Regions from separate parts of the Paenibacillus sp. FSL H7-0943 genome, predicted to be linked through region 1. Evidence: riboswitches for the same ligand, from Rfam matches in the RefSeq annotation. Region 1 holds a riboswitch; each other region holds the start of a gene.
What was found. Region 1 has a riboswitch for cobalamin ahead of NSQ55_RS04035 (S-layer homology domain-containing protein). Riboswitches for the same ligand answer to the same signal wherever they lie in the genome.
Positions count from the first base shown of each region.

Region 2: another riboswitch for cobalamin. It lies ahead of NSQ55_RS04720 (DUF4430 domain-containing protein); the one in region 1 lies ahead of NSQ55_RS04035 (S-layer homology domain-containing protein).
Region 3: another riboswitch for cobalamin. It lies ahead of metE (5-methyltetrahydropteroyltriglutamate--homocysteine S-methyltransferase); the one in region 1 lies ahead of NSQ55_RS04035 (S-layer homology domain-containing protein).
Region 4: another riboswitch for cobalamin. It lies ahead of NSQ55_RS02430 (anaerobic ribonucleoside triphosphate reductase); the one in region 1 lies ahead of NSQ55_RS04035 (S-layer homology domain-containing protein).

Region 1 is NZ_CP150148.1:918,548-924,736, reverse strand. Features, by position in the region: gene NSQ55_RS04035 (S-layer homology domain-containing protein) at 1-3,053, opposite strand, end outside; cobalamin riboswitch at 3,216-3,416, opposite strand; gene NSQ55_RS04030 (cellulase family glycosylhydrolase) at 3,760-5,481, shown strand; gene NSQ55_RS04025 (hypothetical protein) at 5,866-6,189, opposite strand, start outside.
Region 2 is NZ_CP150148.1:1,091,180-1,097,368, forward strand. Features, by position in the region: gene NSQ55_RS04715 (glycosyltransferase) at 1-1,933, shown strand, start outside; cobalamin riboswitch at 2,061-2,264, shown strand; gene NSQ55_RS04720 (DUF4430 domain-containing protein) at 2,434-4,998, shown strand; gene NSQ55_RS04725 (methyl-accepting chemotaxis protein) at 5,202-6,189, shown strand, end outside.
Region 3 is NZ_CP150148.1:4,953,234-4,959,422, forward strand. Features, by position in the region: gene NSQ55_RS21765 (DUF4349 domain-containing protein) at 1-599, opposite strand, end outside; gene NSQ55_RS21770 (DUF1540 domain-containing protein) at 1,028-1,180, shown strand; gene metE (5-methyltetrahydropteroyltriglutamate--homocysteine S-methyltransferase) at 1,327-3,630, opposite strand; cobalamin riboswitch at 3,785-3,991, opposite strand; gene NSQ55_RS21780 (undecaprenyl-diphosphate phosphatase) at 4,091-4,951, opposite strand; gene NSQ55_RS21785 (DedA family protein) at 5,002-5,625, opposite strand; gene NSQ55_RS21790 (FtsX-like permease family protein) at 5,643-6,189, opposite strand, start outside.
Region 4 is NZ_CP150148.1:549,956-556,144, reverse strand. Features, by position in the region: gene NSQ55_RS02460 (hypothetical protein) at 584-811, opposite strand; gene NSQ55_RS02455 (undecaprenyl-diphosphate phosphatase) at 924-1,727, opposite strand; gene NSQ55_RS02450 (hypothetical protein) at 1,927-2,106, opposite strand; gene NSQ55_RS02445 (hypothetical protein) at 2,547-2,714, opposite strand; tRNA gene NSQ55_RS02440 (tRNA-Thr) at 2,949-3,020, opposite strand; gene NSQ55_RS02435 (MTH1187 family thiamine-binding protein) at 3,114-3,422, opposite strand; cobalamin riboswitch at 3,801-4,036, shown strand; gene NSQ55_RS02430 (anaerobic ribonucleoside triphosphate reductase) at 4,278-6,189, shown strand, end outside.

The sequences.
Region 1 (6,189 bases):
TTCGATTGATTTTCTTCCGAAATAGCTACTGTGATTTCTTTGTTGCTATCTCCAGTGCTGATCGGAACGATATAATCATTAGCGTCATTTGGGATTTCAACTTTCGGGTTCTCCCCAGAAGGTAACGGAAGTTCTTTCGGACCCTCTGGTTGCCCAGGCCCCGGTTCTTCTGGTTGTTCCAGTTGCACATCATTCATATCAAAGAGACGGTTGCTATGATTGATCAGACGATCATAGGACACAAGAGCATACGTACCTTGGTCCGTCGCCATATTGTCCACTTTGCCTGTGAGGATATGCTTAAATCCACCCTCAGGTGCAGCAAAGCTAAGTAATGCATCAATAAGCGAATTTCCACTTTTAACAAATCTAGCGTCAGTGTGCGGATCTACGCCTACACCAGTTAAGGCTACAATTACCTGCGAGATACTTTCGCTGCTAGTGCTTCCCCAGCTTGTAAATCCGCCTTGATTGTTTTGGTTATCGGACAGCCATTGGATGGCCCGATCCACGGCAGCTTTTACATCATCACGGGATGCATAATAAGGTGCAAGAGCTTGCATCGCCATCGCAGTCATATCGACATCGGCTTTGGTTACGCCTAATGCCCAGCCACCAGCTTCTGCTGTACCTTTTTTAACCTCTTTATCTAAAATATACTGAACTAGTTTTTCTCTTGTGGTCTGTTCTGTAACTCCATCAACTACAGGAATCTCATAGTTATGGCTATCTAGCGCAATCAGAGCAAAAATCGGACCATTATTGCCTTGCTTTTGGATATATTGATAATCAGCGAGTGCTTTTCTCAGATCATATCCCGCAACATTTGTGATATCTTTTCCGATAGAGGTAAGTCCTAATATTGCTCTGGAATTCTCTGTGCTTTTATTGGCGTCGAGTTTTCCATCCTCTTTAATGATTGATGCTATTTTCGTTGCTACATTGTTGTAATAAAGATCGTAATAACCGTTAGGTACTGTATAGTTCGCCCGGGCCAGAGAAAGGATCGACCATTCTCCACTGCCTGTTCCAAACGACGGGTTCTTTACAGTGTTTAAAATATAGGCAAGGCTTTTATTTAATTGTTGTTTGGCTACAACAGTAGTAGGTTGTTCTAATTGTACATCATTCATATCAAAGAGACGGTTGCTATGATTGATCAGACGATCATAGGACACAAGAGCATACGTACCTTGGTCCGTTGCCATATTGTCTACTTTGCCTGTGAGGATATGCTTAAATCCACCCTCAGGTGCAGCAAAGCTAAGTAATGCATCAATAAGCGAATTTCCACTTTTAACAAATCTAGCGTCAGTGTGCGGATCTACACCTACACCAGTTAAGGCTACAATTACCTGCGAGATACTCTCGCTGCTAGTGCTTCCCCAGCTTGTAAATCCGCCTTGATTGTTTTGGTTATCGGACAGCCATTGGATGGCCCGATCCACGGCGGCTTTTACATCATCACGGGATGCATAATAAGGTGCAAGAGCTTGCATCGCCATCGCAGTCATATCGACATCGGCTTTGGTTACGCCTAATGCCCAGCCACCAGCTTCTGCTGTACCTTTTTTAACCTCTTTATCTAAAATATACTGAACTAGTTTTTCTCTTGTGGTCTGTTCTGTAACTCCATCAACTACAGGAATCTCATAGTTATGGCTATCTAGCGCAATCAGAGCAAAAATCGGACCATTATTGCCTTGCTTTTGGATATATTGATAATCAGCGAGTGCTTTTCTCAGATCATATCCCGCAACATTTGTGATATCTTTTCCGATAGAGGTAAGTCCTAGAATCGCTCTGGAATTCTCTGTGCTTTTATTGGCGTCGAGTTTTCCATCCTCTTTAATGATTGATGCTATTTTCGTAGCTACATTATTGTAATAGAGATCATAATAACCGTTAGGTACTGTATAGTTCGCCCGTGCCAGAGAAAGGATCGACCATTCTCCGCTGCCTGTTCCAAACGTTGGATTCTTTACAGTATTTAAAATATAAGCAAGGTTTTTATCTAACTGTTGTTTGACGGCAACTGTAGTTTCCAGTTTGTAAGTAACCTGATAAGTTACATTTGTTTTGTTTCCAGCTCCGTCAAGAGCCGTTACAGCAATTGCATTAATGCCTGAATTCAGAGTAGCTTTGTACTCCCCATTTGCGGGTGATAAAGTAACTCCATTCAGCTTCACTTCTGGAGTAATGTCACTATATACATTGTCTGTGACAGCTACTTTGAAGCTTATTTCTTTATTGGATACTTCCTGTTTATCTTGTATGCCACTTACTGTAATAACAGGGGGTTCAATGTCTAATGCATTATTAAGACCGACAAGCGCATGATCTACACTTATTTGAGAGCTTGCCATGTTTTCGAGCACGGAATAGGCTTCATAAACTGCCGATTGCACTACTGGTCTGTCCAAAATAGTTTCTTTATTAGGGGCACTGTTAATCTCGGCGATTTCCGCAGTTAAAGCATCCTTATTGGCAAGTTGAACTGGGATTTCCCCCCAGCCGCCAAGATCAGAACCATAGCCATAAGTGGTGAACTGAGTTCGAATGATGTCACCGTCTTGAGGCTTATAATCGGTCATCCCAAACGGAGGAAACACATTATTTACTGCATACATCCAACCCGACATGGAGGTGTAGTCAAACTGACTTAACCACTCGGGGTCTGCTTTAGTGCCGACTGTATTCCCATCGGCTGAAATCATATCTAAAATATATTGTGGAATATTGACTTCGCTTCTGCCACTATCTTTAACTTCTGATAAATAAAAACCACTATCTATATTTCCTAAATATCTATAATTCCCATCACCTAGCGCACGTGTTATTAAAGATGCGCCATTATCGCCTTCATAAATCGGAACTTTAATAGGTTCCTTAATATACCCTTGGCCTAAGGTGAATTTCTCTACGGATACAGATACATACCCTTTAAGGGTAGAGCTTGCTCCATCTGCTTGAGCCGGGATTACACTTGTAGAGAATGTCGTAATAAATACAGCTACAATTAGTAACCACGCTAAAAACTTATTTTTCTTCATTTTTCCATAACCCTTCCCTTCATACCTATGATAAAAAACAGAATAAACTTTCTCATAACCACAAAAAAACCACTCAACATAAACGTCAAGAGGTTAAGATAGTGAACCACAGTAATAGCTGGCAAACACTATTCAAGCACCTCTCTATCGATCGTAGAGTTTGATGGTGTAACAGAAAAAGGCAGATATTCTGGCTCAAGTATCATCACCCTTGCTGCCTTCCCAGTTTCCCAGTGGCATTTTGCAAGGACTCCTCTTTCACAGCGGCGGGACCGCGCGGGATTCACACCCGCTTTCCATTTAACCAATCTATGATTGTACTTCCGCAACTTCATAGTTGGCACCTATTTCTAATTTTAAATTTTCATGCTTCATCATATCTAATATATATGCTTTTGTCATGTTATATTTCTTTTTTGTATAGCGGGCAGCTAGAGATAATCCTATTGAATAACCAATTTCTACGACTAGGGGTTATTTAAATCATTTCTTTATCCAACTGTGGGGAAAATTAATTTAAATCACTAATTCTTATATGAATTTACCACAAATTAGTAAGGTACTCGCTAAGTGTATTCTATGTTAGGGTATATTCAGAAAGCGTTTACAAAAATAACACTGGAGGTGTTTGCGTTCATTTAACCACCAAGTACAGCGTCAAAGCCAGGTCCAAGCATCCTAAATTTATCTCACAAAGGAGAATTCAATGACTACGCGAATCCAGAAATCCTTCTTATCATTGACACTTGTCACCGCTCTTCTGCTCTCTCTGTTCTCATCCATGGCCGCAGCTGCAACTAAGGACGAGCAACAAGCTAAGGCAGCGCCAAAGAGTAAGATCCAATCCTATGTAGACGAAATGCAGCCCGGATGGAACCTCGGCAATACTTTAGATGCTACAGGTGAGGATGAAACCTCCTGGGGCAATCCACGTGTGACCCAAGAACTTATTAAAAAGATCGCCGCTCAAGGCTATAAAAGCATTCGGATTCCTGTGACCTGGGATACTCACATGGGTGCGGCACCAGACTATACCCTAGAAAAGGCCTACCTCGACCGTGTGGAAGAAGTTGTCGGCTGGGCACTGGACGCCAAGCTTTATGTCATGATTAATGTCCATCATGATTCCTGGCTATGGGTAAGCCATATGGAAGAAAAACACGATGAAACGCTGGCGCGTTATAATGCAGCCTGGACTCAAATTGCCGATCGCTTCAAGGACAAATCCGATAAGCTGATGTTCGAGAGCATAAATGAGCCTCGGTTCACCGATGGTGGAAGTACGGACGAAGCAAAAATGGAGCAAATGCTTACTGAACTCAATAACTCCTTCTATCAAATCGTGCGGAAATCCGGTGGGAAAAACGACCTCCGCCCACTTGTATTACCTTCATTAGAGTCTTCACCTACGCAAACAAGAATGGATCATCTCTATAAGACGATTACGGCTCTGAACGATCCAAATATTATTGCGACCGTTCACTTCTATGGCTTCTGGCCGTTTAGTGTGAACATTGCCGGCTACACCACGTTTGAAAAAGATACAAAAAACGATATCACTCAAACTTTTGATAACGTTTACAATACATTTGTAGCTAAAGGCATCCCTGTCATCGTCGGCGAATTTGGTTTATTAGGTTTCGATAAAGACACGGGTGTGATTGAACAGGGCGAGAAGCTTAAATTCTTCGAGTATCTGACTTATTATTTGAAAGAAAAGAAAATGACTTCCATGCTCTGGGATAACGGGCAGCATTTCAACCGTAAAACTTATAAGTGGTCTGATCCTGAACTCCACAATGTATTAATGTCTGGTCTGAAGGAGCGTTCCTCCAGCACCGAAAGCGATTTGGTCTACCTAAAAAAAGGTGCACAAATCAAAGATACCAAGGTTAAGCTGAACCTGAACGGAAATAAGCTAACCACCATTAGTGCCAACGGAAAGTATCTGACCAAAGGTAAAGATTACACCTTAAATGGTGAGGAGCTCATCCTCAAAGCCAGCCAACTCAAAAAGCTCACAGCTTCCCAAAAATACGGTGAAAATGCCGTGCTGACTCTGAAATTCAACAAGGGTGTTGCGTGGAGACTTAAGGTGATTGTGTATGACACAGCTAAATTAAGCGATGCAAAAGGCACGACTGAATCCTTTGCCATTCCGACCACCTTTAATGGTAACCAGCTTGCCACAATGGAAGCTGTATATACCGCTGGTGGCAATGCAGGTCCGCAGGACTGGACTCCATTTAAGGAATTCGGCAATACCTTCTCACCTTCTTATAACATTAAAGAAATCAAGCTGCTTCCCGCGTTCTTTAAAGATGTTAAAGACGGCGAGGTAATCCTGAAGTTCCACTTCTGGAATGGTGATATCATCACCTACAAGATCACGAAGAGCGGAACAAACGTTGTAGGAAAGTCCTCTTAACCCCCCGTCCTGTTAACAACACAAATAGGGGTGTCCTTCGCAGGAACATCCCTATTTGTATTGTACCGATCACATATAAACCTCGTCATACGAAATTATCATCAACCGATAAATTAAATAAACGCCAAGATAGGCTCCGGTAATAAGAAACATTGGATTTAAAAATATCGCATGGATCGAGGTCATAAATACAGCATGATCTCTTAATATTTCGTAAATTGCCAAGGCAGAAATATTTCCAAAGATAATCGTACTTAAGATCGAAACAACATTGAAAACTATACGCCACTTTATGGATTTCCCCTGTAACATCAGCATAACAATGGGAACAAGAATACTACCAAGTACGATTAGAAATTTCATCCAGCTCACCTCGGTAATTTTTTAATCGTCCAGTTCCACACTTTCGATTTGTCCGTCTGCATTTACCGTCCACTCGATTTCAACGCCATTGTTCAATCCGAGCTTGTCTTCATCTTCAATGACTATATGATCAGGAATCGTTAAGGTTTGCTCTTTACCGCCCTCCACTTGAACAGTAACCTGTTTACCCTTAACCGCAGTGATCCTTCCGTCATATTCAATCTGCTGCAAAACAATCTTTTGATTCGGATCTGTGATGGTGACCCGCTTGCCTCCGTCAGTTAGCAGCTCAACCTTTTTATGATAGTTATCTTTTAACGAAACCTCCTTGATAACTCTCTGAAT
Region 2 (6,189 bases), 170 kb from region 1:
CGGTGCAATTCATTCTAGAATCCGCTTGAATGATATTTTCTTAGAACGGTTTGACCGGGAATTTGATCTGATTCGGCAAAGAAATGTGCCAGATCCGGCGATTATGGAATGCTTTAAAGAGTATTTTGTACTTAAGGATCACAATTACAGGGTCAGAATCGTGGATTATTTCATCAATGGGATGCTTCATAGTGTGGAAGCGGGCCGCAAGGATATTTTGAGTGCTGCTTACGGGATCATTGAGAGTAATGATGAGTTAAGTGCAGCTTACTTCCAGCGCGTGATGTCTGAAACTTATTTCCGTAAGCAGCTACTTGAGCCTTATATGGAATCAAGACTAGCTGCGGCGTCCAGATCTGCGGATATTCTGAGCTTTGTGCTCCATTGGGGGCGGTTCCTGCCAGTGGCGTTAGAGCAGTCTTTTGCTCAAAATGCTGTGAAGGATTATTTGCTAGAAAAGCTCCAGCTGGAGCATGATCCGGTGGCTTCTGTGGCGGAAATTCATGAAATTGTAGATAAGGCAGAAAAAGATCGCCGCAAAGGAACAGGAGTTGCTCCTAAGGCACTCTCCCTAATGCAGGATCTTGCTGCTTCAGCAGATAGATTCTTACTGAACCGCTTATCGCTTTCTGATATGACGCAGGAGGAGCTTCTGGAGGTAGTTTTTTTACGGTATGGTAATGTTGTCGATTGGCAGCCGCCACTGGATAGGATTAGCAAGCAGAAAGAGAATGCGCTGCGTGCCGCTTACCGCTGGTTTGGTGAAGAGAAGCCGAATGAGGAGATTTTTACAGGATTGTCTCCGCAGGAACTAGACGATGTGCAGCTACTGGGTCGTCGTTTGCTAAAAGAGGCGCGTGTTCTGGAACCCTTTGAACGGCTTCCGCTAGCCTTTTACTACACAACTCAGCGTGAAGGGGGTCCGCTGGATTACGATGCGCTTCTGGAGCTGTTAAAGCGTAAAGCCGGTTCCGACAAAGAAATCATCTATCGGTTTTTTGCTTGGTCGCAAGGCAATCCTTTATTTACGGTTTCGAATAAAAAGCTGCAACCGGGTTACCGTAAGGCGATTCTGAAGTATTTCCTGAGCAGTGATCGTGAAGCGTTCAAGAATCGGGAATTCCGAAAGAACTATGTCGCGGCAGCTCGGCCTGCTCTGCAAAATGTGTACAATGAAGCCCGTTCCCAACTGGCTTCCCCGCTGGCGCGCTGGATCAGCCGCAGCCGATTTCGACTCTTAATCTCCGGCTCCATTACGGGTATTCTGGTGATTATTGCAATTATCGTATTCAGTATGCTGCGTCCGGATGATACGAAGACGGCTCTGCCGGGGACAAGCCCTGAGCCGACCCCTGTTCAGAGTGCAGGCAATATGCTGCCTCCAGCTTCAGTATACTTGAAGGATCAGAGCGTCGAAGGAGATAAGGGGAGCAGCATATTGGTGTTCACCTTCGCAAGTGCAGATGACTGTGTGCAGTTTCAACCGACTGAGATTAGTTTAATGTCTTCGTCTACAGAGATAGATAAAAGCTTTAAGGTCGCTGCCACGAATGGCACTTGTCCAGTGCCGTTAACGGATGGGACGGATGAGGGAAACACCGCTGACGAGTCAGATACCGCTGGCACTACTGGAGGAACAGCAGAAGGTGCAGATGCTACTAATGCTGTAGCTGATGCATCTCCGTCTCCTACGCCTTCCTCTGATACTGAGGACAGCACTGGGTTGCCTTCCGCAACAGCTGTGACTGAAGGTGAACAACCTTCCTATCAGGTTGAGGTTACATTGGAGCCTGGAGTGACAATTCTAGAGAAAAGTATGATCAAAGCCGGAAGATTTACACTGATCGTAGATCCCGATCCTAATATTCCACCAGCTTCTGATTCAAGTGCTGAACCCTCCCCAACTGCAAGTCCGGAAGGAACAGCAGAATAACAAGCTTTCTGAACAGCAATAACTACCGGAAGGTGGCGTATTGCTGTTCATTTTTTTGCTGCCCATACTAAGCTTTTCTATAGACATGCTATGTATTAATAGATATGATTATGGATGTCAAAATAAGATACTACATACTGGAAAAGGTGCAGACTCTATCAATCTAGTCGTCTGCTTAAAAGGGAAGTCCGGTGCAAGAGTCCGGCGCGGTCCCGCCACTGTATGTGCGGAGCGTTTCTTCTATAAGCCACTGCCCCGAAGGTAGGGTGGGAAGGTGAAGAACAGCGATGAAGCATTAGCCAGGAGACCTGCCTTTTTCGTGAGCGTTTCTATTCTTCGTGGGGTAAGAATGTGGAACATATACAGATGGACTGTTGGCAGGAAGCAAGCGCCGCAGCCTCAATTTGTAATCTTCCCTGACCGCCCTCCAAAGGGGCGGTCTTTATGTTATGCGTCTTATTCCCGGCAGTACCCATTCTTATACAGAAAGAGGTTAAACAATGAAGAAAATCATGTCTTCCAAGTTTGTAGCACTTGGGCTGGCCTTATTCATGGTCATTTCAATTCTAGGAACATCTCTTGCTCCGGCGGGACAAATATTTGCAGAAGCGAGCGCTGGCGCCGGTCTGGAGGCAACTGCTGCGGAGCGGATTAATGTTGCGGATGCGACTTATGCGGCTGCAGAATATCTCTTGAAAGGTGGCGTGCAATCGGATTGGCAAGCCATTGGATTAGCGCAAGCAGGGTACAAGCTGCCAGCTAGTTACCATTCAGAGCTTGAGAAAAAAGTAAAGGATGCAGCTGGAAATTTCGCCAATGTAACCGATTATGCTCGAATCGTGCTCGCAGTGAGAGCGATTGGTGCAGATCCTACTAGCTTTGCTGGTAACGGAACGACTCCTGGCTATAATCTGATTGAGAAAATTTATAATAACAGCAAGCTCAGTGAACAGACGCTTAATAATCCGGTATATGCTTTACTTGCGCTGGATTCTGGTAAATATAATATCCCAAGTGACGCGAAATGGACGGCGGATAAGCTCCTTACGGAGATTCTCTCCAAACAGAATCCAGATGGGGGCTTTGCACTAACCTCAGGCGCAAGTGAGCCTGATATGACAGCGATAACCTTGACGGCTCTGGCGGCACATAAAAATAATCCCGAAGCCTACTTAGCAGGGCTACAAGCCGTAGCCTGGTTATCCGCAGCTCAAGATAGCCATGGGGGTTACGGTGACAGTGCTGAAAGTAGCGCACAAGCAATCCTTGGACTCACATCCTTCGGAGTTGATCCTAGTGGATTAGAATACACCAAAAACAAAGTGGATCTAATGGAGAACCTGCTTAGCTATCGTCTAGCTGATGGTAGCTTCACCCATAGCCGTGGTGGAAGCAGTAATGTTCTGGCGACAGAGCAAGGGCTTCAGGCGCTGGTTGCCTATAATTTGCTGTATAAAGGAAGCAACAGTAAGCTATACGATTTTTCCAAATCCTCCATTCAGAGCTCACTCATCTACGCTCCAGTAACGATTGAGGGACCACAGGCCACGTTGGCACAAGGGTACGCCTATGCTGGCAACGCACTTGGAGCGTTAGAGAAGCTGGCGCTTCAAACGAACTTGCCGATCACGAATCCTTCGGGCAGTTATGTGACTGGCATCGGAAGTATTGCTGCTGGAAGCTTTGGTGGTTATGACGGATGGATGTATGTTGTATCGCGTGACGGAAAATGGATTAATCCCGATGTAGGCATGAGTGATTTTGTACTTAAAGATTCAGATCAGGTACTGGTTTATTATGCCGGAGACGACACTAAGCTTGTGGATTCCGTTACGCTTTCCAAAGCAAATCTTAAAGAGGGCGATTCTTTTACCGTCACTGTAACTAGTAAGACGTGGAAATGGGACGCTGCTACGAATACTTCCTCTCCTGTAACTGCAAAAGCTGCGGGTGTTCAGGTCCAAATTGGAGCTCACAAGGTAACGACGAATGCTAAAGGTGAGGCCGTATTCTCAGGAAATATGCCCGCAGGTGACTATACACTGACTGTAACTGGCTACCGTGAAGGTAAAGCCCCAACGATTGCTAAATATACAAAAGCTCTAAAGGTGATTTCTAAGAATGTAACAGCTTCGCTTACCGTTGAAGGCCCGGAAGGGTTGATTAGTGAGGGGACTTTAAAAGCCTCCAATGCCCTTGAAGCGTTGCAACAACTAGGGTCTACCGATGATTTTAAAGTAGATATCACCAAATCGTCTTATGGCAACTTTGTATCAGGTATCCATGGAGTTTCGCAAGGTACTTACGACGGATGGTGGAGCTTCGTGGTATCACGCGGCGGGGAGTGGATATATCCAAGTGTGGGTATGGATGCGTTCGAACTACAGGAATCCGATCGTGTGCTTGTCTATTATGCAGGAGAAAATACACAGGTTGTAGATTCTGTGGTGCTTTCCCCATCACAGCCAAAAGCTAATGAAGCTTTTACTGTAAAGGTTTCACAGAAAAAGTGGGTGTGGAATCAGGAAAGCTTCACTTCTGATCCGGTTATCTCACCGGCTGCAGGTGTGCAGGTTTCGATTGGTGATAAGAAGGTAATCACGAATGAACAAGGTGTAGCTGTTGTTGATGGGGGTCTCCCGGCAAATAGCTATACACTGACTGTTACCGGTTATACTAAAGACAGCGTACCGAGCGTAGCGCGTTATACTCAGTCTCTGACTGTCGGATCGTCTGTTATTGCTCCAGCAAAAGCTACCGCTACCCTCTCAGTGATTGGAGATAGCCGGAAAGGAACCATCCTAGCCAGTACAACAGTAGCTCTAAAAGAGGGCGAAACGGCTTATAGCTTACTAGTCAGTCAATTAGGGACTAAGGTAGTATCATCCGGCAACGCTGGAAGCATCTACGTGAAATCTATTGAAGGGTTGGCTGAATTTGATGGAGGCCCAAGCAGCGGATGGAAGTATAAAACGAACCGGGATGCGGATCCAAGCATCAGTGCAGACAGTTATATTTTGCAGAACGGTGATACTTTGTACTGGTACTATACCTCTGGAGAATAAGGAAGAGGAAGTTTGAGTAGGCGGGCACACTTGGATTCGGAGTAATAGCGGATCGGGTGCCCGTCCTTTTTATATTTGAGGAAAGTCGTTTTATGACAATATATACTTTTATTCGACACAATATTTAAAAAATCATCAAACTCTTAGCCCTTCCGACCGATAAAAATAGATAGATCATAAGATAATGTGAAGGCGGAGTGTAGATGAAAAATTTGAAAGTGAAATACAAAATAGGGTTGCTTTTGGTATTCGCTGTAATCATGGTTAATGTTGTAGGTGGCATAGGCATCATTACGATGACCCAAATGGCCGAAAAAACAAATGAGACATATAATGAAAATTTATTGCCTGTTTCTTACGTAGGGCAGATGCGTACGAATAATCGGGCTATTGAATCCTATCTTTTGGAGCGTTTGATTAGCGTAAATGCCAGCAAAAACAAAGAACTTTCTGAGAGTATCCAAGTGAAGGTTCAGGATAATAATGAACTTATGAACAAGGTGAAAGCGATTCAGTATAATGATCCTGCTATTGTAAGTAAAATCAAAGAGTATGAATCCTTTTTGCCAGATTATCGTGCACAGCGGGATAACATTATAAAGATTGCTGATAGTAATCATAATCAAGAGGCCTATAAAGTATTTTCAGGCGAATTTAACGAATCCCGTGAAAAAATGATCAACCTACTTAAAGGAATTAGTGATTCTTTGCTTAAAGATGCTGATGAACACAATTCAGATTCCATGGCAACCGCTAAAAGCATGCGGGTAAACAATACCATAATGATTACGTTCGCCTGGGTGATTTGTTTCGTAATTAGTATTGCAATTATTCGACTGATAACAAAACCCCTTAAAGAACTGCAAGGACTAATGAAGCGGGCAGAAGATGGAGATTTGACTGTGGTAGCAACTTACACCGCTAAGGATGAGATCGGCCAAATTAACAGTTCATTTAACAATATGCTGCAGGGCTTGCGGAAGATGATGCAAGGGATTGCAGAGAGTGCAGAACTGCTGTCAGCTTCATCGGAAGAGATGAGCGCTAGTGCTGAGCAGACCTCATTGGCTTCACAAATGATCGCTGTATCTTCTGGAGAGATTGCTGCGGGATTTGATGAGCAGACAGAGAGCATTAACAGTACAACACGTTCAATAAAAGCAATGACCAATGATATTGCAGCCGTAGAGG
Region 3 (6,189 bases), 2.9 Mb from region 1:
TGCTTTGCCTTTAGACGCGACTCCAGATCAACATACTCCTCCGAGACATCCTGACCTTGAATACTGCGCTGTAGCGATTCGTGTTTTACTTTTTCCAAATTATTCAGAAAAGGAGAGAACCCGGAGGCAGGCACCTTAAGGATAAACGTCCCTCCTTGCTCATATTGCGACATGTTTTCGTTAAACTCTATAATATATCCTTTAGCCATCGTTACCATGTTGCGGATTTCAGTCTGAGCTTTACCGTAATCTTCTACTTCCATAGTCAGATTGGCATGATAGATTAGCTTCTTGTTCAACCCTTCCACGACATCACTGCCCGTGAATCCCGCGTTCCCTTGATCCGTGTTCTCTGATGTCAAACCTTTTTCAACTGGGGCTTCGTTGCCTCCCGCTGCTGTCTCAGCTTCTGCTGAGGTGCTCTTATCCGCTAATGTAGCTTTCGAAGATTGCTCAGTGGTTGCTGCAGCAGAATTACTCGTATTTCCGCCGTCACCAGCTAATTTGTCTGCCGCCGAATTGTTATCACCCGAGCCACAACCTGCCAATACCACCGCAAGAATTAATAAACATAAGTAATGCAGACCCCATTTGCGCATTCTCATTCCTCCAAAAGTGTAGTGGTTATCCCTAGCATTGTAACGTTACGGAATGTCATGTTCTGTACAGATCTCTTCCGTCTCTCATTTCTATAACGCCCCAAAACTTGGAAGGTTGCACTGGAATATGGAATTCCGGTAAATTTCTTTTGGTTTTTCATGTTGAATACACAAAAAGCCGCATTTCTGCGGCTCTTATTGGACATATTTTTGATGTGGGAAGGTGACCCGAAAGTTAAAGAACTCATTTGCTTACAAACTCATTATTTGGTACAATTACCACGTCTAACCTAGTAAAAAAAGCCAAATACCCTCTATTCATAATGAATGAGGGCGTGACACGGCTTTGTTGAGACAAGCTCCACCTTGCTGAACAGAGCCGTTCATTGAATGATACTATCAATTACTATAAGGGGAGGTGAACCCTCATGGCAAAAGACGTAGTTTGTGAAGTTAACTCCTGCACCCACTGGGCAGAAGAGAACAAATGCAGCGCTGAATCGATCTTCGTAGCTTTCCACAGCTCCCAAGAACCAAAACGCGCAGAAGAAACAGATTGCAAAACTTTCGAAAGTAAATAAGTAAATGCCTGAAGGGACCCTCCACGGTTCCTTCTTTTTCTTTTTCATTCTAACAAGATTGAGAATTATTATCAAGTAGCTGATTATAAAAAAATAAGTGAACTAAAAAGCCAGGGTAAATTACCCTGGCTCTAATTTATTTATGTCTATTTTGATGCAATAACCCCTGACTTTTCCCTCGCAATAGCAGCAGCGCTTACCATGTTACGTAGTGCATCCTCTGTCTCCTGCCAGCCACGTGTTTTCAGACCGCAATCCGGATTAATCCAGAACTGTTCAGGGTCCAGCACCCGCAGCGCACGATCGATATTCGCCGTCATTTCTTCTACAGCCGGAACCCGCGGGCTATGGATGTCATACACTCCAAGACCGATTCCTTTATCATAGGCCTGCTCCTCAAAGCTGATAATCAGCTCCCCATGGCTACGTGAAGTCTCAATGGAGATTACATCAGCATCCATAGCCGATATGGAATCGATCATGTCATTGAATTCGCTATAGCACATATGCGTATGAATTTGTGTCGTAGCCTTCACATGGTTCGTAGCAACGCGGAACGACTTCACTGCCCAGTTCAGGTAATGCTCACGGTCTTCTGCCTTAAGCGGAAGTCCTTCACGTATAGCCGGCTCATCCACTTGAATCATTTCGATGCCTGCATCTTCCAACGCTTTTACTTCATGGCGAAGGGCAAGAGCAATTTGATTGGCTACCTCTTCCCGGCTGAGATCATCACGTACAAATGACCAATTGAGGATAGTTACAGGACCCGTCAACATTCCTTTAACCGGAAGCTTCGTCAACGATTGTGCATAGACACTTTCTTTAACAGTCATAGGCTGTATAAATGCAACATCCGCGTAGATCACCGGTGGCTTAACGCAACGGGAACCGTAGGATTGAACCCAGCCATTACTAGTAAACAAGTATCCGTCCAGCTTTTCTCCGAAAAACTCCACCATATCTGTACGCTCGAACTCACCGTGGACCAGAACATCCAGACCTAGCTTTTCTTGGAAGGTAATTGCATCCGCGATCTGCTCACGAACAAATCCATCATAACGCTCCTGATTCCAGACCCCTTTACGCCATTTCAATCTCGCCTGACGCACTTCTACTGTCTGCGGGAAGCTACCAATTGTAGTGGTTGGCAGAAGTGGAAGCTGCCATTTCTCTTGCTGCACCTTTAAGCGTTCAGCAAAAGGCAAACTGCGTTGGTCCGGCAAAGCTGCAAGTGCAAGCACTTGCTCCGCCACATCCTTACGACCACGCTCAGGTAGTGCGCGGAATGCTGCAATAGCTTCACGACTAGCGGCCAGCGCTGCTTTAGCAGCTTCTCCTTTATCTGCGAGGGCTGCTCCGAGCAAACTAAGCTCTGCAAGCTTCTCATCGGCAAAAGCTAACGCATTCTTAACTGTCGCCTTCAGCTTCACCTCACCTTGAACGGTGACTGGGACATGCAGCAGACTGCAAGAAGGCTGAAGAATAAGACGATCAAGCGGCACATGAACGCTGAGCTTTTCTACCAGTTGCAGCTTAGCGTCTAAATCGGAACGCCAGATGTTCCGTCCATCAATAATTCCGGCACCCAGCCATTTGTCCTTCGGCCAGCCAAGACGTTCGATAGAAGCCAGATTCGCTCCACCATCGTGCACAAAGTCAAGACCCAAGCCTTGAACAGGCAACTCTAGCAGTGCCTCCAACGGTTCAGCAGCTTCGAAATACGTCTGTAAAATAATATTCAAGCCCGGCACGGAGCCGGCAATTTCTGTGTATATCGAGTTAAGCAGTGTTAATTCTTCTTTACTTATGCCTGTAACAATCGCTGGCTCATCGATTTGTACCCAGCTTACCCCTTCTTGCTTCAGTTCCTGTAGCAGTTGAACATAGACTGGAACAAAACGTGCAGCAATCTTGGCGATATCTGCCGCTGCGTAACCTTTGGACAGCTTAAGGAAGGTATACAGACCTAAAAGTACCGGTTTACCTTCAATCCCTGCCTGCGATTTAGCAAAACGATAAGCCGCTAGAGGTTTATTTTCAGTCAGGCGTGGTGTTTGTGTGCCGATCTCTGGAACGATATAGTGATAGTTCGTATTGAACCATTTGGTCATCTCACAGGCAGTAGCCTCAGCATTACCACGGGCCATTGCAAAATAAAGATCAAGCCCGATGTCGCCGCCATCATACGTGTACCGTGGAGGTACAATTCCAAACATAACAGCCGTATCCAACACATGGTCATAAAAAGTAAAATCATTTACCGGAATAAGCTCAATTCCTGCCTCTTGCTGGGTCTTCAAATGCTGCAGCTGAATTGCTGCCATTTCGGAGCGGAATTGCTCCTCATTTATTTTCCCCTGCCAGTAGGCTTCCAGTGTCTTTTTCCATTCGCGGTTCTTTCCGATTCTCGGATATCCAAGATTGCTTACTTTTACTTTATTCGTCATCTCGATACACTCCCTCTTCCATCTCTTATTTCAAACTCCAAAGCTACTTGCTTTCCTATAAAAAAGAGCGCCCTTCCCTAAAAAAGTCAAAGGGAAAGACGCCCATGATATACCCATGGTTAACGTCTAACACCTCCCTATCTTCCGTAGGTGAAGCAGTGCTGTTGAAACAGGCAGGTCTCCTGGCTAGCGGCGTCAACATCTTGAGCAGTCTTCCCAGCAGTAGTAAATTGCCAGTGACCTCTGTTGCTCGAGATTCTTCCGTTACAGTGGCGGGACCGCATCGGCTTCGAACCGAATTTCCCTATTAAGCCTACCGAATTACTATTTTCCGGTCAGCACCTGTCTCCGATATCATTCATCATTTGAGTGTCTTAATCTGATGTCATCATACGTGAAAGCCCCAGCAATCTGCAATAGATTACTGGGACTTCTGTTATATCGATTCCTTATAACGGACTTAGAAAAATACGAAATATACTACAGCAGCAAGAATTATACGGTATATAGCAAACGGTAAGAGCTTGATACGATTGATCAGTTTTAAGAAGAATCGCATCGATAACAGCGCAAATAGGAAGGCACTAATAAAGCCTGCGATAAAAAACGGCAATGCATCCATGGTGAAATATTGCCAGTTTTTCATCAGTGACAACAGACTGGCACCTGCCATGATGGGTACTGCCATAATAAACGTAAAATCAGCAGCGGCACGATGGCTCATCCCGAGAAGTACGCCACCAGAAATCGTCGAGCCCGAGCGTGAAAATCCAGGCCATAACGAAAAACACTGTACAAGACCTACACCAAGTGCCTGTTTGTATGTAATCTGATCTACACTCTCAGTTCTGATCTTCTTCGGCCCAAACAGATCGGCAATAATCATTAATACAGCCCCAATCACTAGACCAATTAACACTGTTGAGGTAGAGAATAAATGCTCATCAATATAATCATTAAACAGAACACCTAACACACCTGCAGGCACTAACCCTACCAGAACCTGAGTCAGCTTGAGATGCCCGCCCTGCTCCAACTGCGGTAGCTCCTCTGTTACAGGATCCAACTGCTTACGGCTGAAACGCTTTAAGCCTAACAAATCAATGAACCGATTTCTAAAAATCACAACAACCGCTAATATTGAACCCAGTTGAATAACTACTTTGAAGGTATTTGCCGTATATTGTCCAAATAACTCCTGTGATTTCAGCCACATATCATCAACAATAATCATATGACCCGTGGAGGATACTGGAGCAAATTCGGTTAAACCTTCAACAAGCCCCAAAATAATGGCTTTAATAATCGTTAATAGCTCCATGTGTTTCCCTCCTTTTTAATAGTCATTTCTATTATCAGTCCTCTACCCGCTTAGCCCTCAGTGTTCATTCTCCGGCTGCGTTTGCGGAAGTACAGAAACCCAAGGATAACTAATCCGCCAGCAATTAGTACATAGACTACATTGGAGTACACATCCATGTACATGGCAATGTCTTCCCAGGATTCGCCCAATGCCGCGCCAATAAGCACAAGCAGCAAATTCCATCCCAATGTGCCAATCGTTGTGAAGATCATAAATACTCCAAATTTCATGCCCGACATTCCCGCCGGAATCGAAATCAGACTGCGGACCAGCGGAACCATCCGACAAAACAATACAGTCCAGTAGCCATATTTATCAAACCAGGCGTCAGCCTTGTGGATATCTTTTTTAGTGACGCGAATTAGGCCCCCCCAGCGTTCAACCAGTTTCTCTAACCGGCTCACATCCAATAATCGGCCAATATAATAGAGAATTACTGCACCCAGTAGTGAGCCAGCCGTGGCAGCAATGATTACACCAGGGATCGTCAAGCTCGTCGTAGTCGTCATAAATCCTCCAAAGGGCAGGATCACTTCTGAAGGAATTGGTGGAAATATATTTTCAAAGGCCAGCATCAGAAAAATACCGAAGTAACCAAACTGCTCCATAAAATCTGTAATCCATGCTTGCATCTTGTTACCCCCATTTCTCATATCAAGTTCTTCTTCAGGTTGCGTAAATAGCGGCTGCGAATAAAAAAGAAGTATAGTCCTTGAACAGCCAAATATCCGAGTAACACCGCGCCTGTCTCCGTTGCGATAGATAAGTAGAACAACCGTTGAAGCGCAATAAAGGCAAACACACTGTGTAAAATAGCTATTCCGACCGGCACAAAAAACAACAAAGACAGCTGAATCGTAACTATTCGATTGAGTTCTTTATCCGTAAGCCCCATCTTGGACAAAGTGGAATATTGATTGCGATCATGATCAAGATCGGTATATAACCGGAAGTAAAGAAAGCTGCCTGCCGCAATAAAAAAGACAGTACCCACCAGCAAGGAAGCAAAAAGCATTGTGTTATACAATGTTTTCTGAAGTTCAAACAGCGTGCCGCTGATCACAATCGCATACGGAGAATCACTTTCATAGGACTGTTTGCCTTTATGGGCAAGATCAGCTGCGATACCTACCGTCTGCGGAAAATCCTCTACATAAAAACCTGTATAAAGATCCGTCTGCACGGGATCAATAGCA
Region 4 (6,189 bases), 370 kb from region 1:
TCTAACCTCGTTTCCTTCACTGGAACTCCTAGTGCAAACTCACTGGGGGGGTTATTTTATGTATGCTCTGAGTTCAAATCGGTCCCGAACGAACCGGGCTCCAGCAATTTTGATGGACCCGTAGTATATGAGACTGTGACAGAGCAGCCGTTAAAAATTCAGAGTCTGTCTTAAGGACTTTGTATACATTACTCAACATGATCATTCCTATGTAATATAACGAATCTTTAGACTGGTCTCTTACCTTTAGATCGTTTTTCCAATATAAAATTTATACATTTTTTTGTAATCATACATTGCTTCACAACTATATCGGCATTCAAAGGTCACGCCCTAGTAAGTGACTAAATGTTTATGTACATCTTCGGGCTTAATCCCTACGAATTCTAATCTTTGATTTCTTGCTTCAGCAATTCGCAGCTTAACTTCTCATCTCATAACCTCCTGATAACGAAATACCCCGCCATCTGGCAGGGTTTCGGCACTTTCGAATCAATAAGTTAAGTATGGTTCGTCTGGACTATTTTGTATATAAACTTTAAGCAGTTGATTAGCAAATTATCCTTAGGAATAATTTAGCAAGCTAGCAAGTTGCGAAGTTCGTAATTTTACAATACATACCGTTAGATAACGATTGCGGACCAGTTAAAGCGTATATTTTCCCATGGTGGCCTTCTTCAGTGAGCACTTTGACTGCAACAGCGGCAATATCTGCCTCGTGAATTCTAACGCCCAAAGCATCAGGGAATCCCGTTCTTACAATTCCTTCTTTTTGAATGGATTCTGCCCAAAAATATAATGCATTCTTCATAAATTCTGACGGCCTTAAGATTGTCCATTCCATTCCGCTATTTTGAATAACGGTTTCGATAGGGTTTCCCCCGTAATCCATTAAGGCTACAATTTTCTTTACATTTGCCCAATTACTGTATGACAATTAAATAGAAGAGAGCTGCTAAAACAAACCGGTATAGAGCAAACCACTCCAATCGAAGTCTCTTAATCAGTTTGATGAACGTCACTACTGCAATCATTGCCACAAGAAAGGATGTCGCAAAGCCAATTAACATTAGAAGCAAATCGTCAGAACTCAGCAAATCACGACTATCGTACAAATCCAACAAGCTTGCACCAAACATAACAGGCACAGAAATAAGGAATGTAAAATCTGCAGCGGCTTTTTGGCTAGTGCCAAGCAACAGGCCACCTGAAATCGTCGAACCTGATCTCGAAAATCCCGGCCATAACGCCAAGCATTGGAACAGACCAATTCCGAAAGCCTGTTTATAATTAATCCCATCGATAGTACCAGCGGTTTCAGTCCGCCTATTCCGCGCTGCAATGATCATCAACACGCCACCAACAACTAGACCGATCAAAACAGGGGTTGGGCCAAATAATTGGCTTTTTATTGTGTCCTTGAAGAGAAGATATAGGATTAATGCTGGTAACATAGCCAAAATCATATGAATGACATTTAATCCTTTGCTTTTGGAAAAATCCATTCTAATCATATTAACCCCAATCTCCAAATACCTTTTCCAATAAAGAATTAAAACTGCCATCACTGCACCCAACTGAATAACAATTTTAAAAGTTATTGCAGCATCTCCCTCAAAGCTAAGCAAATCGCCTGCTAGAATAAGATGTCCAGTAGATGATACTGGTAAAAATTCAGTTAAGCCCTCTATTATGCCAAGTATTATTGCTTTAATTACATCAGTCATTAGTGCATTCTCCCCTTTCGGAAATAAAATCATTTAATTTCCAGTATAAGGGAGACACGTAAACTTCCCCATCGATTAACCTAACAATATTCAATTCAGAATGACATAATTGTCACATTGCTCATTATTCCAGTCTTAAGTAACTCCTTTATTAAACTATCCTTTCCCGTTAGCATAACAACAGTATCAAACATTAAATTCAACCTGTATCAATAAAAAATCCGTTAACCTTCTGAACTTGCTGCCCGTTATTTTGGATAATCAAGTTCAGAGCATACAGCAGATATGAATACCGAAACGTAACTTCCATTTGATCATTCTGCAGCCGCGTGCGTGGAGCCTCAATGACCATCATGATTCCAAAGCGCTGAGAAACCACACAGAACCGCCACCCCGACCAAGAATAGGGGGTCCTTTTTTTGGCAAAACACAAAATATTAAGTATAATGTTATTGTCGAAACGCTAAGGCGTCTGTACAGGATGGCTACCTGGCACTGATGATGGCAGGCCAAGCGCTTTATAAAGTTTTCTTTATGTGTATTTATACTTTAGGAGCGTGGTTATCTATGAAAATTAATATTACCGCACATTTTAACATTGATATTACTTTATCTCTTCATCTGTTAGCCGTAGCCAGTCTTGCTTATGAACTCAGTTCACTGACGAGCTCGTGAAATTCGAGCGAAAAGTATCTGTACTAAGACACCTTGTGGTGTCTTTTTTTATTTTTATAGTAATTACCATCTAACCGATCTGCCCCCGCAAGAGAAAAGCAGCTTATGCTGCTCCTCCTCCACCATTCTTCATTCTGATTGCTGTCAGCTTGCGCCACACCTTCCGTCTGCTCGACAGTGACCACTAGTCATACCGTTTTCATTAGCGATTTCGCGCCATGTCTTATCTTCCTTGATACGTTTCTCCAGAAGAACAGGGAACGGCATTGGCTGTCCATCATATTCGACTTCAGGAAAGATTAGGCCATTCATCAATAAATATCACCCTGGGTACTTATTCACATGTTCTCCCCAACTTGCAGGAAGCAGTGCCCCGATGTATCTGAGATTCTATTCTAGGAACCCGAAAAGAAGTGGAGAAAATTGACGAGACACCCACTTTACTCGGATAAAGGGTAGAAGAATGGAAGAAGTCAGGGGGATTTAACGAAAAATGGCACGGTCCCGGAATCCCGGAAAACCGCGCCATTGCGCCATTCTTAGATATGCTGGTGAAGGGAATTGAACCCCCGGCCTACGCATTACGAGTGCGTTGCTCTACCCCTGAGCTACACCAGCTTAACGCTGTTTTTCTGTCAAACAAAAAATATTATACAACTTCCAGCCAGAAACGCAAGCCTATTTCTCCCTGTTTTCCGCCCTTCTAAAATGCTAATCCACCTGTAGCTTACGCTCCACAGACTCTAACTTTCCACGGCTAGTAGAGGGTTTATCGCGGCGGTCGTCTATTTTAAGTGAGGTAGAGACACGTTCTGCACCTGCGGCAAAAGGAGACTCATGCAAAGCTTCTACCGCGGCAAAAATGCGTTGCAGAGGCCCTTCGATGATCGTCCCCATGGACGTAAGTTCATAAGTAATCCCTTCTACTGTCTTCAGCACCCGCTGCATATCCGCAACATAGCTGCTAAGACTGGTACTGCCTGTTCCAATTGGAATAACTGTAACTTCAGCAATAGGCATGAGAATACCTCCTCGAAATTTTATAGTAGCTGTCTCCTCCCATTGTAACAATTCCACCGCTCTGTCACAAACTAAGCAAGATTATCCTCCCTTATCTCTTCTATTTCTTCTGATTACTCCAAAATATGACTTTGGGCTAAGGGTATTTTCTCATGAGCAAATTCTAGGGTCATCTGCACTATATTTATGGACTCTTTGTGGCATCTTTTCGGACAATTTATGAATCATTTCGCATCTCCCTGTGGATCAATTGTGGATTACTTATGGACAGCCTGTGGATCATTTGTGGAGTACTTTTAAAGAACCCGCTCCCCGCGCGGGTTTTCTAAAAAACTGTTTACAAACACAACATCTTGGGTTATTTTTATCTAACGACAACAAAATATAGTGGAGACAGGCGCTTTGATCCTTAACCGGATTTAGAGCTTAATAGGGAAGCGCGGTGAGAATCCGCTGCGGTCCCGCCACTGTAACCGGATGGCCTTCTTAAGCTTCTGGGAAGCTTGAGAATCCACATCTCCCGGCAAATGCCACTGAGGGTTAGGAACACCCTTGGGAAGGCGCCGAGAGATCCCACGGAAGCCAGGAGACCTACCTGTTTCGACGACACCAACTATTGATGCCTGCGAGGAACAGGGATGGTGTCCGCATGCGGTCATCTGCGTAGAGACCTCTGCAAATATCCGTGTGGATATTTACATAACGCATCGGGCATTTTCTGCCATCCTCGGGTAGGGGATGCTTTTTTTATGTAATCTGAACAAATATACGACTGCTTATAGCAGTCCAACTTCTTATGGATATATGGATTTGATGATAGATGTTTTTCTTTTATACTGAGAGGAGAGCTGTACAATGACGTTGTTGGAGAGACAATTTAATGGAGTAGAAAATGCACGGGAAGTTCTTTTAGAAGAGCTCATTGATTTAGGCCGGGATATTATCGACAGTCGGGATATGGACCTATTGCGCGAGAATGCCAATTTGAATGGAGAGAGTTTCTCCGGTAAAATGAGCAAGTTCGGCAGTGAATATTCAAAATGGTACGCCCGCAATTTTACGATGCCGCCACAGCTAGTGCAGGCTATTGATGACAATGTCGTCTATGTGCATGATCTGGATCAATACGCGATTGGAACGACGAACTGTATTTTTATCCCGTTTGATAAACTTCTCCGTGAAGGTTTCAATACCGGCAACGGCAGCGTTCGTCCTCCGAACTCAATAATGACAGCTATGTCTCTGGTAGCGATTATTTTCCAATCCCAGCAAAATGCTCAATATGGTGGTGTATCCGCCAATAAACTCGACTATGATCTGGCACCTTATGTAACCAAATCCTTCGCCAAGCTGTTCCGCAAGGGTCTGGATTATTTTGAAGAAGGACAAGCTGATGAATCTTTGGGCGAGATTACGATGAGCCGGACCGATCTGGCGGAGTTATATCCAAGAGCGTTCCGTTTTGCACTAAAGGAAACCGAAATCGAAACTCTGCAAGCGGCTGAAAGTATGGTACATAATCTGAATACCATGTCCAGCCGATCCGGTGGACAAATACCGTTTACCAGCATCAACTACGGTACTTGTACTTCACCAGAAGGTCAGCTTGTGATCAGTTCTCTGCTAACCGCAACTATGAACGGACTTGGCAGCGGAGAAACACCGGTGTTCCCGATTCAAATCTTCAAATGCAAGCAAGGAATCAATCAACAGCAAGGCGATCCTAACTATGAACTGTTCCTAAAAGCGGCTGAATGTTCTGCGCGCAGACTATATCCAAACTTCGCTAATCTGGACGCTCCGCTCAACTTGCAGTATTATGATCCAAGTGATCCTGATACGGAGTTCGCTACAATGGGCTGCCGAACCCGAGTGCTCGGTGACCGTTTTGGGCGTAATCATTGCTCTGGGAAGGGCAACCTTTCCTTTAATACACTGAATCTGGTTCGGCTAGGTCTGGCACACGGCACAGTAACAGGCAGACGTACCATCGCAGACGAAGCTGGCTTCTATGAAGATCTAAATCATTACATGGATATTGCGCTGGAAGGACTTCTTCATCGCTTCCACATCCAAACCGCACAAAAAGCTAAAGCTTCCGATTTCATGATGCGAGAAGGCGTCTGGGAAGGCGGCGAACATCTTGCACCTGATGACACTGTAGGCGATCTGCTGAAGCATGGCAGTCTGTCTCTTGGCTTCATCGGTATGGCGGAATGTATGAAAGCTATGTACGGTAAACACCATGGCGAGGATATGGAAGTTCATGCCAAGGCGCTGGCTATCGTGCGTCATATGCGGGACTATTGCGATCGGAAAAGTGAGGAACTGGATCTTAACATCACCCTGTTCGCAACTCCAGCAGAAGGTTTGTCCGGTAAATTCACCAAAGTTGACCGCAAGGTACTGGGTTCCATTCCGGGCGTAACCGACCGTGAATATTATACGAACTCTTTTCACATCCCTGTATACTTCGATCTGGGTGCTGCTCAGAAGATCAGCTTGGAAGCTCCTTTCCATGAATACTGCAATGCCGGGGCTATTTCTTATGTCGAATTAAACGGCAATGCCCGCAACAACCCATCGGCTTTTATCAAAATCATTAAATATGCGCTCGAACAACAGGTCAGTTATTTCAGCATTAACCATCCGATTGACCGCTGCTCCAGCTGTGGATACGAAGGCGTAATTGGGACAAACTGCCCTTCCTGCAACGCACATGAGAATGACGTGCACATCCGCCGTTTGCGCAGAGTTACAGGTTATT